Regions from separate parts of the Mesorhizobium sp. CA7 genome, predicted to be linked through region 2. Evidence: predicted binding sites of a transcription regulator. Region 2 holds the regulator's gene; the other holds the start of a gene.
What was found. Region 2 encodes LexA, which represses DNA repair genes until DNA is damaged. Its sites were predicted from a motif close to TGTTCNNNNTGTGTTCNG; they were not measured.
Positions count from the first base shown of each region.

Region 1: a site for LexA is predicted at 2,681-2,698, ahead of LB552_RS23455 (ATP-dependent helicase). Genes of this name have one in related genera too.

Region 1 is NZ_JAIUHH010000016.1:117,839-125,569, reverse strand. It holds gene LB552_RS23465 (sterol desaturase family protein) at 1-26, shown strand, start outside; gene LB552_RS23460 (DUF982 domain-containing protein) at 90-392, opposite strand; gene LB552_RS23455 (ATP-dependent helicase) at 574-2,655, opposite strand; gene LB552_RS23450 (hypothetical protein) at 2,802-2,969, opposite strand; gene LB552_RS23445 (hypothetical protein) at 3,104-3,286, shown strand; gene LB552_RS23440 (LysR substrate-binding domain-containing protein) at 3,540-4,508, opposite strand; gene LB552_RS23435 (hypothetical protein) at 4,620-5,453, shown strand; gene LB552_RS23430 (DMT family transporter) at 5,513-6,562, shown strand; gene LB552_RS23425 (hypothetical protein) at 6,543-6,764, shown strand; gene LB552_RS23420 (MucR family transcriptional regulator) at 7,121-7,570, shown strand; gene LB552_RS23415 (hypothetical protein) at 7,574-7,731, shown strand, end outside.
Region 2 is NZ_JAIUHH010000001.1:105,003-112,733, forward strand. It holds gene trpC (indole-3-glycerol phosphate synthase TrpC) at 1-714, shown strand, start outside; gene moaC (cyclic pyranopterin monophosphate synthase MoaC) at 717-1,196, shown strand; gene glp (gephyrin-like molybdotransferase Glp) at 1,196-2,401, shown strand; gene LB552_RS00475 (alpha/beta hydrolase) at 2,450-3,280, opposite strand; gene kynU (kynureninase) at 3,328-4,575, opposite strand; gene lexA (transcriptional repressor LexA) at 5,008-5,742, shown strand; gene LB552_RS00490 (ComEC/Rec2 family competence protein) at 5,778-7,731, opposite strand, start outside.

The sequences.
Region 1 (7,731 bases), on a different contig from region 2:
CGCCGGCGGCCGCGAAGCCGGAATGACGGCACGGAAAAACCCGCCACTGAAGGCGGGCTTTCCGGGAGGGCGGTCTTCTGTTGTAAAATTCAGGCGGCGAAGCCGCCATAGCCGCGCGCCACCGGCTTGACCGAGACGACCGGCTGCTCCGAAGGCCACAAGACGCCTGCCGTCACCGCGAAGGTGATCAGCGCATCGCGCGCGACCTCGACCGGGATTTCTCCATTCCGCGCGGCCTCGCAGGCCTTCACCGCGGCGCCATAGCTGAGGCGGCGGCGCGACGGCGGGAACTCGGTCAGGAAATCATGCATGTCGAACAGCGAGGCGATCATGCGCTTGTGGCCGGCGCCGACGCTGAGGGCGACCGGTGTGAAGAACGTCCTGTCGTGCATTCGGACCTCGTCAGTTGGCTGCGGAGGCGGCGAGCCTCCCTGGCTGGGGAAGGACGCCACACAACGCGGCTTGCGGCGGGAGGTTCCACGCATGCCGCTGTTTTCTCAAGGATGGCGTGCCCCCCGCTGACGGAGACAAATCGGGCTCTTTGCCTTGCAGTGGCTGGAACGGCCAGGCAGCCTATTTCCACATGCCGCGCATGCGGGCGCCGAGATCGACCTTGACGCCCGGCCGCTGGCGCGGGTCGTCCTTGAGCGCGGCGCTCGCCCAGGACGACTGCTCGAAGGCCGAAAGCATCGAGGCCGGGATGAAGCGCGTGCGCGAGGCATAGACGTGGCGGTCGCCGCGCGCCGCCTGGTTGTGCGGATAAAAGCGCTGCGGCACGACGAGATGCAGGCTGTCCTTGGCCCGGGTCATCGCCACATAGAGCAGGCGCCGCTCCTCCTCGATGTCCTCCTTGGTGCCGACGCCGAGATCGGCCGGGATGCAGCCGTCAACGGTGTTGAGCACGAAGACGTTCTTCCATTCCTGGCCCTTGGCCGAATGGATGGTCGATAGGATGAGATAATCCTCGTCGCGATGCGGCGGCCCGGCCTGGTCGCTTGTGGCGTCGGGCGGGTCGAGGGTGAGCTCGGTCAGGAAGCGCTCGCGCGACGGATAGGTCGATGCGATCTGCTCAAGCTGGAGGAGATCGGCCCGGCGCGTGATCGCGTCCTCATGGATGCGCTCCAGATGCGGCTCGTACCACAGCCTGATCCGCTCGAGGTCGGCCGGCCATTTGGCGCCGGCGCGTAAGCCGCCATAGATGTCGAGGAAGACCGGCCAGTCCTGCGCCGCGCGCTGCGGCGGCCGGAACCGTGCCAGGCCCAGCGTCTCGTCCAGCGACGTCGCCATGGCGTCGACGATCTGCGAGGCGGCGGAAGGGCCGATGCCCGGCATAAGCTGCAGCACGCGAAAACCGGCGACGCGGTCGCGCGGGTTCTCGGCAAAGCGCAGCATCGCCAGCATGTCCTTGACATGCGCGGCATCGAGGAATTTCAGCCCGCCGAACTTGACGAATGGAATGTTGCGGCGCGTCAGCTCCACCTCCAGCGGCCCGCTATGGCTCGAGGTGCGGAACAGCACCGCCTGCGCCTTCAGCGCCGTGCCAGCCTCGCGCTCGGCCAGGATCGCCTGGCATACATAGTTGGCCTGCTCGGCCTCGTCGCGCACGCTGACCAGTTGCGGCTTGTGCGAGGACCGGCGCTCGGTCCATAGATTCTTGGTGAAGCGCTCGCTGGCCTCGCCGATGACCTTGTTGGCGGCGGCCAGGATCGTCTCGGTCGAGCGGTAGTTACGCTCCAGCATGATCACCGCGGCTGCTTGCACGAACTGCTTTGGGAAATCGAGGATGTTGCGCACTTCGGCAGCGCGGAAGGAATAGATCGACTGCGCATCGTCGCCCACCACGGTCAGCCCGGCGCCGTCCGGCTTCAGCGCCAGAAGGATCGAGGCCTGCAGCCGGTTGGTGTCCTGGTATTCGTCGACCAGCACATGATCGAAGCGACCGCCGAGATGCGCCGCGATCTCCGGCTCGGCCGCCATCTGCGCCCAGTAGAGTAGCAGGTCGTCGTAATCGAGCACGTTCTGCGCCTGCTTGGCCTCGACATAGGCCGCGAACAGCTCTTTCAGCTGTTCGGCCCATCCTGAGCACCAGGGGAAGGCTGAGCCAAGCACTTCTCCCAGCGGCGCCTGCGCATTCACCGCCCGTGAATAGATCTGCAGGCAGGTGCCTTTGGTGGGGAAGCGGCTTTCGGTCTTCGAGAATCCCAGCTCGTGCCGCGCAAGGTTCATCAGGTCGGCCGAATCCTCGCGGTCATGGATGGTGAAGGCCGGGTCGAGGCCGATCTGCTCGGCATAGTCGCGCAGCAGTCGCGCGCCGATGCCGTGGAAAGTGCCGGCCCAGGCGAGTGCGTCGGCGATGATTGCCGCGTCGCGCCCCAGCACCTCGCCGGCAATGCGCTCGACGCGCTTGGCCATCTCGGCCGCCGCGCGGCGCGAGAAGGTCATCAACAGGATGCGGCGCGGATCGGCGCCCTTGACGATGAGATGGGCGACGCGATGCGCCAGCGTGTTGGTCTTGCCGGAGCCGGCGCCGGCGATCACCAGCAGCGGCGCCGCCACCTTGCCGTCGCCATGCATCACCGCCAGCCGCTGCGCATCGTTCAGCCGGCCAAGATAGGCGGGCGCCTCGAAGGACGAATCACGAGCGGCGATGTTCATCGCCCATCAAGCATCGTTTCCGCTTTGTTCGCAATAATTTCCTCGGCCCGCGCGAGGGGGGGAGAGGTGGCCGCGAAGCGGCCGGAGAGGGGCTGCGCCGGCATCCACGCTTCACCGGAAGGGGCTATTCCCAATCGAAAGAGCCGCTACCGCTTCGGCTCGACCCCCATCGCCGCCGACTGGCGCCGCAAATTGCGCCTCTCGTCGCCCGGCATATCCAGCGGCGCGACGTCTCCAGGCACCTCGTCGATGATCCTCACGGCGACGCGATAGGCGGTGTAGGCAAAAAGCCCGGCAAGCAGAAGGCGGACCATAATCAGTTTCCTCGTTGCGTTCGATTGGCTCGGGATTCCAACCGGACTCGGATCGGTTGGTTCCCGCCGGTCAACGCAACCAAACCGCCACCGCCCCGTTTGCCCCTCAAAGGAGCGAACGAGAGGAGGTCGTCATGAAGAAGCTTCCTGTGCTGCTGGCTCTTGCGGCAGGGCTCGTGCTCGCCGCCTGCGACAACAGCGTGCCGCCCACCAAGGCGCCGGGCGATGAAGTCAACCAGAACCCTCAGGTCGACAAGAACCCTGTGCCGAAATCGACCACCGGCGGCGATCAGCCGGGCACGCCGCCGAAGCAATAGGGCAGGGCATATCGTCGGGCTCAAACGAAGAAGGCCGGCGCTGCTTGGGAGGAAGCTGGGTAGCGCCGGCCAAGCGGGAAATCAGGCCCGCCGCACAACACAAGATAGCTGAGTCTCCGCTTCGCGTCATGGTGCGATCGCGGTAGCCGGCTATGGAGCCACCGGAAAATCACGAAATTTTGCAGGGCCCGTCATTGCGAGGCCTCCGATGGTGCGGGATTCGCTCAAGTGAGCATCCGTGGAAGACTGGCCTTCACGCCATCGCCACGCGCCGTACCGGCACGTTGGCGATCTCGATGTCCAACTGGCGCTGCGTCAGCGCCGCCTCGGCCATGATCCACCGCTTGAACAGCTCGACCTTGCGGGCGCCGACCGCCTTGATGGGGCTGACGAAATACCAACCCGCCGTGTTGGGATGGTGGACCGCGAAGGGGGCCACCAGCCGTTCGGCGCGGATGTCGCTTGCCATATAGGCGCGGTTGGCGACGGCAAAGCCCATGCCGGCATTGGCCGCTTCGTAGGACATCATGCAGCTATCGAAATAGACGCTCCTCGTTTCGTCAAGCACGAAGCTCGCGCCGGCAAAGCCCAGCCACGACTGCCAGTTCTGCGTGCACGTGTCAGAGTGTAGCAGCGTGAAGTAGCGCAGATCCTGCGGCACCACCTTCGACAGCGGTTTGTCGCCCAGCACCTCATGGAAGAGTTTGCGGCTGCACACCGGCGTCAGGTCTTCCTTGAACAGCAGCTCCGACGTGAGACCGGGGAAATTGCCGTCGCCATAACGGATTTCGAGGTCGTATTCCGAAGTCGAGAATTCATGCGTGGCGTAAGAGGTCGACACCCGCATCTCGATGTCGGGATATTGATGCTGGAAGGCCGAAAGCCGCGGAAACAGCCAGCGCGCCGCAAAGGTCGGCAGCACGCAGATCCGCAACACATGCGCCTGCGACTGGCCGGTTGCCTCCATGCTGGCCGCCACGATCCGCTCCAGCGCCTCGCGCACGCGCGCCACATAGGTCTCGCCCTCCGGCGTCAGCGACACCGCGTTGCCGCCGCGCTCGAAGATCTTGAAGCGAAGCTGGTCCTCCAGGCTCTTGACGCGCTGACTGACGGCGGAAGCGGTGATGAACTGCTCCTCGCCGGCACGCGTGAAATTCCTGTGCCTCGCGGCGCTCTCCACGATTTTCAGCGAATTGAGATTGACCTGACTGAGCAGTCGCACGGGGTTCGACCTTAAGCTGGGCTTACGCTACCACCAGCATTCCTAAATTTACAGGGGTAGGCGTTTAAATGACTGTTAACCAAGTGTTGCCCCCATCTTGGAGAAAATAGAATGAACGCCCATACAATTCCCGAACTGCGCTGTGCAATGAGCCGCGAGGCCATCATTGGTCATGAGACCTCCTGGAAAGTGTCGGGTTTCGGCGTCGCCCAGTATCGTCACGGTTACGACCCGGCTCTGCTTGCCGCTATCGAAGAAGCGGCGCTCAAATTGAAGGCCAGCCATGCCGTGCACAAGCACCTCGACCTCACCTTCATCACTGGTGCCGACCGCTATATTCCCGAGATAAAGGAGCTCTTGCACGACAAGCTGCGCCTGGAAAGATTGTCCGACATGATGGGAACCAAGCTCGAGCCCTATCCGCTGTCGATCGTCGGCTCGACCGTCACCTTCATGAATCCAAGGGATGGCGCGGTCGAATGGCATTGCGACGGCGTTCCGGTGACGGAGCTCATTCCGCTGTCGATCAGCGATCCTCTCATCGGCGGTCATCTGGAAATCTACTGCGACGATTCCGAGACCGGCCGCTCGATTCTGGAATCCGGCCGCGAGCTGCCGCGCAACAAGATCATGCGCATCGACCACAAGATGAACTACGCCACGCTCGGTCAGTTCCTCGGTGTGCTCCACCGCACCGCGCCGATCCAGCTCGGCGAGCGCGTCACCCTGGTGCTCAACCAGCGCTCGACGGCCAAACCCTATGTCGACGACAACCGCATGTTCTACCTCGCCGCCGACAACGACCATGACCGTGCCTGGGTGAACGAGCTGGCCGAGGATGTCTGGACCAACCAGCTGCCCGCCTACCGCCGCCATGCCGAGGAACATCCCGTGCCGCAGCCGACGGCGGAAGCGGTTTCCGGCGGGGCGAGGGAGTCTTGGTAATGACCGATGATCCGGTCGAGTGTCAGCCGCCTTCAGTGTCGCTGAGCCTCGGGCCGGTCATGCCGGAAAGCCAAAGCCTTTCCGGCGCCCTCGGCGCGGCGCTTGCCTTCGCCCTCGGCGCCGTGGCGCTGTGGGCGACCAACGCCCTGGTCGGCAAGACGTTGCTTGCCGTCTATCCGGTGTCGCAAGTGCAGTTCCTGCAATTTTGCGGCGCGACGATTGTTTTCGCGCTGATCCGGCTCTTTCCTTCCCCCTTTGTGGGGGAAGGTGGCCGAGCGAAGCTCAGTCGGATGAGGGGTGCTGGACGGATCGCCGACGCCGGAGTTCCTTCCAACACCCCTCATCCGTTTCGGCGCTTCGCGCCGATCCACCTTCTCCCACAAGGGGAGAAGGGAAATGCCGCGCTCGCCTATCTCGTCGGCTTCCTCGGCCTGGTCGGCACCATGGTCCTGCAATATATCGGCTTCGCCTCGGCGCCGGTCATCGAGGCGAACCTTGTCGCCTATACTTGGCCGCTGATGACTGCCGCGGCGGTCATCCTGCTTGGCAGGCCGCGGCGTCCGGTGTTGCTCGGGCTGGCGGCGGCGCTTGGTTTCGTCGGCGTGGCGCTGGTGATCTCCGGCGGCCGCGCGCATTTTTGGTCCAACGGGGCATGGTTCGAAGGCGGCAGCCTTGTCGGCTATCTCGCCGCTTTCGGCTCCGCTCTCTGCATGGCCTTCTACTCGTTCGCTGTCGGCCGCCTCGCCGTGTCGCCCGAGCGGCTGCTCCTGCCTTCGGCGCTGATCGGTGTCGCGCTCACCTTCGCCTGGTGCCTGCATGATGGCGTCGTGCGCCCGAGCGGCGCGCATCTTCTGCTCGGCCTCTATCTCGGCGCCGGCCCGATGGGGCTCGGCTATTATTTCTGGTCGCGCGCGGCAAAGCTCGACCACGGCGGCAGGATAGCGGTCGTCGCCTATCTGACGCCGATAGCTTCCACGTTTCTGCTGACGCTCTCGGGCGAAAGCTTGTCGATGACGGCTGTTGCCGGCGCCGTCCTCGTCATTGGCAGCTGCCTTGCGGTCGGCATCGAAGGTACGGAGAGCAGGCACAATGTCCAAAATGGCCGTTGACGAGGACGAACGCCGCGCCAGGCAGGAGGCGCACTGGCTGGTCAGGGAGTTTGGCGCGGAGGCGCCGCTCTATGCGGCCATGAAGGCCGAAAAGGCCATCGAGCAGAAGGACTTTAGCCGCTGCGCGCGCTGGAAGCGCGTGCTGGAGATCCTCGCGGAGAGGCCGCCTGCCGAGCTCAGGCGCGGTGTCGCCGCCGGATGAGCGATTTGCCATGGGGCCGCCGAATCGCGCATGGTCGAGCATTCGGCTGGTAGATTGCCGTTGCCGTGCTGGAACTTGGCCTGAACTTCGATTTTTCAGCAACTCCTACCGTAGGTTGAAGTTCTGTAGCCCCTTTTACCTATCCAGGCGGGCGGCCGGTGCTATAAAGCGTGCGCTATAGCTATTAGAATTCCTAACTTGCGCGTTTCCAATCCGTGTAGAAACATCACCCGGTATTGAGTCTCGTAGCTTTACTGACTCTGGACGGTCCGTTGGGGGACAGGTCCAATTCGATACACCGACGAAAGTCTTAAAAAAAGAGCTGGCGATTTGAGGGCCAGCAGAAGGTGAAAAAATTGTCCAACATCGACGACAAGACTGCAATCGAACTGACCGCCGACATTGTCTCGGCCTATGTCGGCAACAATCCGCTCCCTGCCTCCGGCCTGCCCGATCTGATCGCCAGCGTCAGCGCGTCGGTGCGCAGGCTCGCCACCGGCAGCGTTGTCAAGGAGGCGGTGGCGCAGACGCCCGCGGTCAACCCGAAGCGCTCGGTTTTCCCCGACCACATCGTGTGCCTGGAGGACGGAAAGAAGTTCAAGTCGTTGAAGCGTCACCTCGCGACCGATCATAACCTGACGCCGGACGAATATCGTGCCAAATGGGGCCTGCCCGCCGATTATCCGATGGTGGCGCCGAGCTACTCGGCCACCCGCTCGGCGTTGGCCAAATCCTCCGGCCTCGGCCGCAAGCCGGCCGGCGGCGACGCGGCCAGGAGCAAGGGCAAGCGTAAGGTCAAGGCCTGAGGCATGTTGCCCGCAACGGATGATGTCGCGCCATGGCCATTGCGCGACCATCTGGCCGACCTTGCCGCGTTGCGCCGCGGGATTGCTGCGCAGTGCTCAGTGAATGCGGCTCACGGCGTCAAGGCGCGGCGCATCCTGTTTTCGCTGGGCAGTCCGTCCGG
Region 2 (7,731 bases):
GACGCCGAGCCGCCGCGCGGCTTCCTTGCCGCGCTGGAAGCCAAGCGCCGAGACGGCGGTTTTGCGCTGATCGCCGAGATCAAGAAGGCCAGCCCTTCCAGGGGCCTGATCCGCGCCGATTTCGATCCGCCGTCATTGGCACAGGCCTACCAGCAAGGTGGCGCCGCCTGCCTTTCGGTGCTTACGGACGCCCCGTCTTTCCAGGGCGCTCCCGAATTCCTGACAGCCGCTCGGGCAGCGGTGCGCCTGCCGGCTCTGCGCAAGGATTTCCTGTTCGATCCCTACCAGGTCTACGAAGCACGCGCCTGGGGCGCCGACGCGATCCTGATCATCATGGCGAGCGTCGACGACGCGCTTGCCAAGGACCTGGAAGCGACCGCCTTCGAGCTCGGCATGGACGCTCTGGTCGAGGTGCACGACGAAAACGAAATGCAATGCGCGCTTCGCCTTTCGTCGCGGCTGATCGGCATCAACAACCGCGATCTCAGAACCTTTGAAACCAGCCTCGACGTCTCGGAGCGGCTGGCGGCCATGGTGCCGGCGGATCGGCTGCTGGTCAGTGAAAGCGGCATCTTCACGCATCAGGATTGCCGCCGGCTGGAGAAGAGCAAGATCGGCACCTTCCTGGTCGGCGAGAGCCTGATGCGGCAGGCCGACGTGGCCGCCGCCACGCAACTGCTGCTCACCGGCAAGGCGCGTGCCGAGGCCGTTTGAGGATGGCCTCCCTTACTCATCTTGGCGCTAAAGGCGAAGCCAATATGGTCGACGTCGGCGACAAGGCCGAGACGACGCGCACGGCAGTCGCTGAAGGGTTTGTCTCCATGCAGCCGGAAACGCTGGAGATGATCCTGGCCGGCGACGCCAAGAAAGGCGACGTATTGGGGACTGCCCGTATCGCCGGCATCATGGCCGCAAAGAAGACGCACGAACTGATCCCGCTCTGCCATCCGCTGCTTCTGACCAAAGTTGCCGTCGAGATCGAGCCGGACCATTCCTTGCCAGGTCTCAAGGTCACCGCGCTCGCCCGCGTCACCGGCAAGACGGGCGTGGAGATGGAGGCGCTGACCGCCGCTTCAGTCGCCTGCCTCACCATCTACGACATGGCCAAGGCAGCGGACCGCGGGATGGTGATTTCCGGCGTCCGGCTGGTCGAGAAGACCGGCGGCAAATCAGGCGACTACAAGGCAGGTTCATAATGGCCTTGCTCCCGGTCACCGAGGCGCTCGAACGCCTGCTCGACGGCGTGACGGCTCTGCCGGGCGAGCGCGTTCCGCTGGCTGACGCGGCGGGTCGCGTGCTGGCCGAGCCGGTGGTCGCGCTGCGCACGCAGCCACCTTTCGATGCCTCCGCGATGGACGGCTATGCCGCGCGCTTCTGCGATGTCGCCTCGGCGCCGGCGCTACTCGAGGTCATCGGCATGGCGCCTGCCGGGCGCGGTTTCTCCGGAACCGTCGGGGAAGGCCAGGCCGTGCGCATCTTCACCGGGGCGCCGTTGCCGGAGGGCGCCGACACGGTCGTCATCCAGGAAAACGTCCGCGATCTCGGCAATGGCAGGATCGAAGTGACGGAGCCGACCGCGGAAGGACGCAATGTGCGCCGCCGCGGGCTCGACTTCGGCCGGGGCGACGTGCTGCTCGAAAAGGGCCGCGTGCTCGATGCGGCGGCCCTTTCGCTGGCGGCCTCGGCCAACCACCCAGCCCTGAACGTCGTGCGCCGGCCGCTGGTCGCGATCATCGCCACCGGCGATGAATTGCTGCCCCCGGGCAGCGCGCTCGGCCCCGACCAGATCATTTCGTCGAATGCCTACGGCGTTGGAGCCGCCGCCCAGTCGGTCGGCGCGCTCGCGCTCGATCTCGGCATCGCCGCCGACCGCCAGGAGGCGATTGCCGCGCTGGTCCGGAAAGCGGTCGAGGCGGACGCCGATGTCATCGTCACGCTCGGCGGCGCCTCGGTCGGCGACCACGACCTCGTCCATAGCGTGCTGACCGGCGAAGGCATGCAGCTCGATTTCTGGAAGATTGCCATGCGCCCCGGCAAACCACTGATGTTTGGCCGGCTTGGCCATATCCGCTGCATCGGCCTGCCCGGCAATCCGGTGGCAAGCATTGTCTGCTCGCAACTCTTCCTGAAACCGCTGCTTGCCCGGCTCGGTGGCCGCGATCACCATCAGGATATGCGAACGGCCCGGCTTGGCACCGCGATGCGGGCCAACGACCTTAGGCAGGACTATGTGCGCGCCGTCGTGCGCGAGGACGCCGGCACCTTGGTCGCGACGCCTTTCGGAATCCAGGACTCCTCGATGCTGCGGATGCTCGCCGACGCCAACGGCCTGATCGTGCGCGAGCCCTTTGCGCCGGCGGCGGAAGCCGGCGCTGAATGCAGCGTGCTCATGCTGCGCTAGGCGTCGACGAAGTCGATCCTGATACGTCGACGAAGTCGATCGTAGCCCTTATTCGTCCACCAGCGTACGGGTCAGGGGATGATCCGGGTCGGCGAGGCCATCGACAATGTTGAAATGATGTCGGTCCGGCTCGACCACTGAACGGGTGGAGGCGCCGAGCCCGGTCCAGATGTTGGCGAGCAACGCGCTCTGGCGCAGGAATTCCGCACGCTCGCCGCCGCCGGCCCAGCAGGTGATGCAGGCTCCCTGTCGAGGCCGCAACAATGCCGGGCTTTCGCTCCGCGCTTCCGGCTCGTCGATGTTCAGGGTCTCGTTCAGCGCTGTGAACATCAGCGGCCGAAGGTCGTGCAGGCCTGAAATCGAAACGACCTGGCGTATGCGCCGCGCCACATCGGATGATAGCGGTGAGACCGTGGTCACCATTCGGCTGGCGAGATGCCCGCCGGCCGAGTGCCCGGTCAGCATCAGCGGACCATCGACCATGGCCGCCGCCTTCTCGATCGCTGCCGCGGCCTCGCCGACTATGCCGCTGATCCTGGTCTGCGGGCACAGCGTGTAGGAGGGCATGGCGACGGCAAAGCCGCGGCCGAGCGCGCCTCCAGCCAGATGCGACCAGGAGCTCTTGTCCGACTCCATCCAATAGCCGCCGTGGATGAACACGACGAGCCCCCTTGGCGCCGCAGACGGGAGAAACAGGTCGAAGCGCTTGCGCGGCGCTTCGCCGTAGACAACATCGAGCCGCGCCCTGCCCTCTGACAGCAGCCTTTCGCGAAACGCCCGCGCCGGCCGATCCCACGCAGCCGGCCAGCGGTCGCCGCCCGCGATATTGGCGCCATTTGCATAGGCGTCATCCCAGTCGACAATACGATGTCCCAGCAACGGTGTCTCCGCGATCAGGTCATTTGTTCGGCATCGCCGATTCAAAGTCAGGTAACGGTTGTTTTGACGGCAAAGCGTGCGTCTTGCCAGATGCCAGTGCGCAGGATGTCCTCCAGCACCTCGACCGCATCCCAGACATCGCGGTAGCCGACATAGAGCGGCGTGAAGCCGAAACGGATGGTGGATGGCGCGCGGAAATCGCCGATCACGCCGCGCTCGATCAAGGCGCGCATCACCTGGTAGCCATTTGGATGGGCGAACGATACCTGGCTGCCGCGTTCTGCGCCTGAGCGCGGGCTCTCCAGCTCAAGACCGAAGCCGCCGCATCTGGCCTCGACAAGCCGGATGAACAGGTCCGTCAGCGCGACGCTTTTTCTCCGCACGGCCCTTATGTCGACATCGTTCCACATATCCAGCGCCCCTTTCAGCGCGCGCATCGACAGCACCGGTTGCGTTCCGCACAGGAACCGCCGGATGCCCGTGCGCGCAGCGTAGCCCTGCTCGAACGCGAAAGGCCGGGCATGGCCCCACCAGCCGCTGAGCGGCTGGCGAATGTCGCGGTGATGGCGGCTCGCGGCGTAGATGAAGGCCGGTGAGCCCGGCCCGCCATTGAGATACTTGTAGGTGCAGCCAATGGCGAAATCGGCATTAGAGCCGTCGAGATCCACCGGCAGCGCACCCGCCGTGTGGCAGAGGTCCCACACGATCAGCGCACCGGCTTCATGAGCCTTGCGGGTGAGCGCCGCCATGTCGCGCAGCCGGCCGGATTTGTAGTTGACGTGGTTGACCAGGATGACCGCGACGCGATCGTCAACCAGTTCCTCAATCGTCGGGGCATCGGTGCCTTCGAGCCGCAGCACCGTGCCGGGCCGCGTCGATGCGACGCCTTCCGCCATGTAGAGGTCGGTCGGAAAGCTGTCGCCCTCGGCAACGATCACCGAACGCTCGGGCAGCATTGCAAGTGCCGCATGCAGGACCTTGTAGATATTGATCGAAGTCGTGTCGCAAACGACCGTCTGGCCGGGTTTCGCGCCGATCAGGCGCCCTAGCTGGTCACCCAACTCGATGGGCATATCGAACCAGCCGGCGGTGTTCCAGGCGCGGATGAGATCCCGCGCCCATTCCTGCCTCGCGGCAGTCTCGATCTCGCTGAAGGCGTCGATCGAAGCAGCGCCCAGCGAATTGCCGTCGAGGTATATGACGTCTTCCGGCAAGACGAAGCGATCGCGCATGGCGCGCAGCGGATCCGCGGCATCCATCGCCTCGACTTCGGCGAGATCAGGAATTCCCCTCATTGTGCTGCCGCCTCCATTTCGATCTGGCCAAGGGGGTTGTCTCACCACCGTCGGCGACAGGGCAAGAACCTTTGGTCCTATGTTAGCTGGTCCATAGACGGCGAAGACTGCGGATCGGAACTTCGCCAAGGTTGGCATTTTGGGTTCGTTTCGTTCACGGTGCCACGCGCTTACGGTAGAGCCGACGTGATCCCAACCACGGCTTCGTGATCGTGGCGGGTTGTATTTCAGCGTAAGGGGAACTCCAAAATCGAGCGAAATCAATGCCGCTGCCCCACGAGGGGCAGCCGGCCGTCACCGGATACGACATTGTTTCGGCAGCCTTAACAAATTCACTAAACTTTAAACGGTTGCGGAACACAACTGGAACAGATAGTGTTTGTTCTGGGTTTGTTTTTCTGATTCTGGTTTCAGAACCCGTGGGGGCCGCCGATGCTGACGCGCAAACAACATGAACTCCTGATGTTCATCCATGAACGCCTGAAGGAGAGCGGGATTCCTCCATCCTTCGATGAGATGAAGGAGGCGCTCGACCTTGCCTCCAAGTCCGGCATCCACCGGCTGATCACGGCGCTGGAAGAACGCGGCTTCATTCGCCGGCTGCCGAACCGGGCGCGCGCGCTGGAAGTGCTGCGCCTGCCCGACTCAATCGCGCCTGGCCTGAATGCCGCGAAGAAGTTTTCGCCGAGCGTCATCCAGGGCGGCCAAGGCAATCTCAGTCGCCAGGTCAAGCCGACGACGCCATCGCGCACTCCGACGCCAAGCAATGACGACGAGGCCGCGGCGGCCGTATCCATTCCGGTGATGGGCCGCATCGCCGCCGGCGTGCCGATTGACGCCATCCAGCACCAGACGCATTCGATCTCGGTGCCGCCGGACATGATCATGGGCGGCGAGCATTACGCGTTGGAGGTCAAGGGCGACTCGATGATCGAGGCCGGCATCTTCGATGGCGACACCGTCATCATCCGCAATGCCAACACCGCAAGCCCGGGCGAGATCGTGGTGGCGCTGGTCGACGATGAGGAGGCGACGCTTAAGCGTTTCCGCCGCAAGGGTGCCTCGATCGCGCTCGAGGCCGCCAACCCGGCCTATGAGACCCGGATCTTCGGACCGGACCGGGTCAAGGTTCAGGGCAAGCTCGTCGGACTTATTCGCCGCTACTGAGCAGAACTGCTCGCCGTCTTCGCCCGGACGACAATCTATTGGGCCGGTGCGGCGGCTGGTTTTTCCGGCTGCTTATAGGGCGCCAGTCCCCTCGCCTCGCGCGTGTATTTCCGCTGCTCGTGCCAGGGTCGGTATGGTTCTACGACCGCGTAGCGGACGGTTGGCCGCGCGGTTGCCGATTGCGGATCGAAGAAAACGGCGGCGCTGCCGTCGCGCGCCAGCTGCCGCTTGGTGACGACGAGCACACGCGGATCGCGGCAAGGGTTATAGGCCGTGGCGTCGTTGATGACGATGAGGTCGGCGAAGCCGCAGGCCGGCCGGGCGGTGTCGCGGGTCTCGGCGAGCGCGACGATCGCGCCGGAAGGATGCCGACCGATGCAGAGATCGCCGCTGCAATAGAAGGGCGAGCCGGGCGGCAGGTCGACGGGATCGGCAATGTCCAGCGTATCTTTGGCGAACCTTTCCGGGGGCACGATCTCCTCGGCTTTCAGCGCCCGTTTCCAGTTGTCGGTGGTGAACTCGTTGGAGCGTTCGCGATTGACGGCAAGCTCGCCGCCGCCGATCGGCATCGCCACCAGATGCGCATCCTCCGAGATAAGCACGTCCGGTGTGCGGACGTGCGAAATGGCCAGCAGCGCAGCGAGCGCGAAAGGTACGGCGGCAAGCCTCAGCCAGGTGGTAGCCATGGTCGCGATGACCAGCGCGACCGTCGCCAGCAGCACCGACTGGATCGAGATCAGCCCGACGGCGTCGACCGGTGAGCGCTCGGAAATCCATGCCGAAATGGTGATCATCGCCGTCAGGCCTTTGCCCATGACAAAGAGGAAGGGACCGTCTAAGCCGAAGGGCATGGCCAGCGCGCTCAGCACGGCGAACGGCATGACGACCAATGAGACGATCGGCATGACCGCCAGATTGGCCAGCAGGCTGAGCGGCGACACCCGCTGGAAGTGCCAGATGGCAAACAACAATGTCGCGCTGCCCGCGATGAGCGACGTCACGGCGGCGCCACCCGCTCCAATCGCCAGTTTTCGCGATAGGAACCCGAGAAACGAACGCTTTGCCGGCGGCGCGGTCGTTTTGCCGGCGCGATAGTCGGCAAAGCCGGCATAGGCGCCGACCAGGGCGGCGGTGGCAGCGAAGGACATCTGGAAGCTCGGGCCGACCACTTCATGCGGCGAGACCAGGATGACGGCGATGGCAGAGATCGCCAGGTTGCGCATGGTCAGCGCTGCGCGGTCGAAAAGCACGGCGACCAGCATCACGCCAAGCATGATGAAGCTTCGCTCGGCCGCCACCACGATGCCGGAGATCACGAGATAGGCGGCGATCGACGCCAGCGCGATGCCAGCGGCATATTTCTTCACCGGCCGGCGCGACGAGAAATCCGGAAACAGCGCGAAGGCGCCCCGTAGCAGGACCATGATCGTGCCGGCGACCAGCGCCATGTGCAGGCCGGAGATCGAAATGATGTGGTAGATGCCGGTCCGCCGCATCGACTCGTTGATTTGTTCCGGAATGCCGGCACGAACGCCGACGATCAGCGCCGCCGCGATCTCGCCCTCGGAACCCCCGATGCTGCTCCTGATGTGGTCGGCAATCCCCTCGCGAGCATTTTCTATGGCCGATGCCACGCGCGCGCCAAACGGCACTTCCGTTGCCGCAGTCGGGGTCGGCGCGACAAGTTTCGGATCGCCCAGGAAAAAGCCGCTGGCGCCGATGCCGGCAAAATAGCTGTCGAACGAAAAGTCGTAGCTGTCCGGCCTGACCGGACCTGTCGGCGGCAGCAGCTTGGCATAGCCGGTCAGCATCGACCCGGCTGTCATGCCGGACGGGATCCTGCGCGCCGACAGCCTGATGCGGTTCGGCGCGTAGCGCAGCTTCGGACGCTCCGTGGATATCAGATCTATGGTGAGCCGGACACGGCCGTTGGCCATCGCCTCGGCGGTGACGAGGCGGCCCGTCAGCCGTGTCTGGATTTCGGAACCC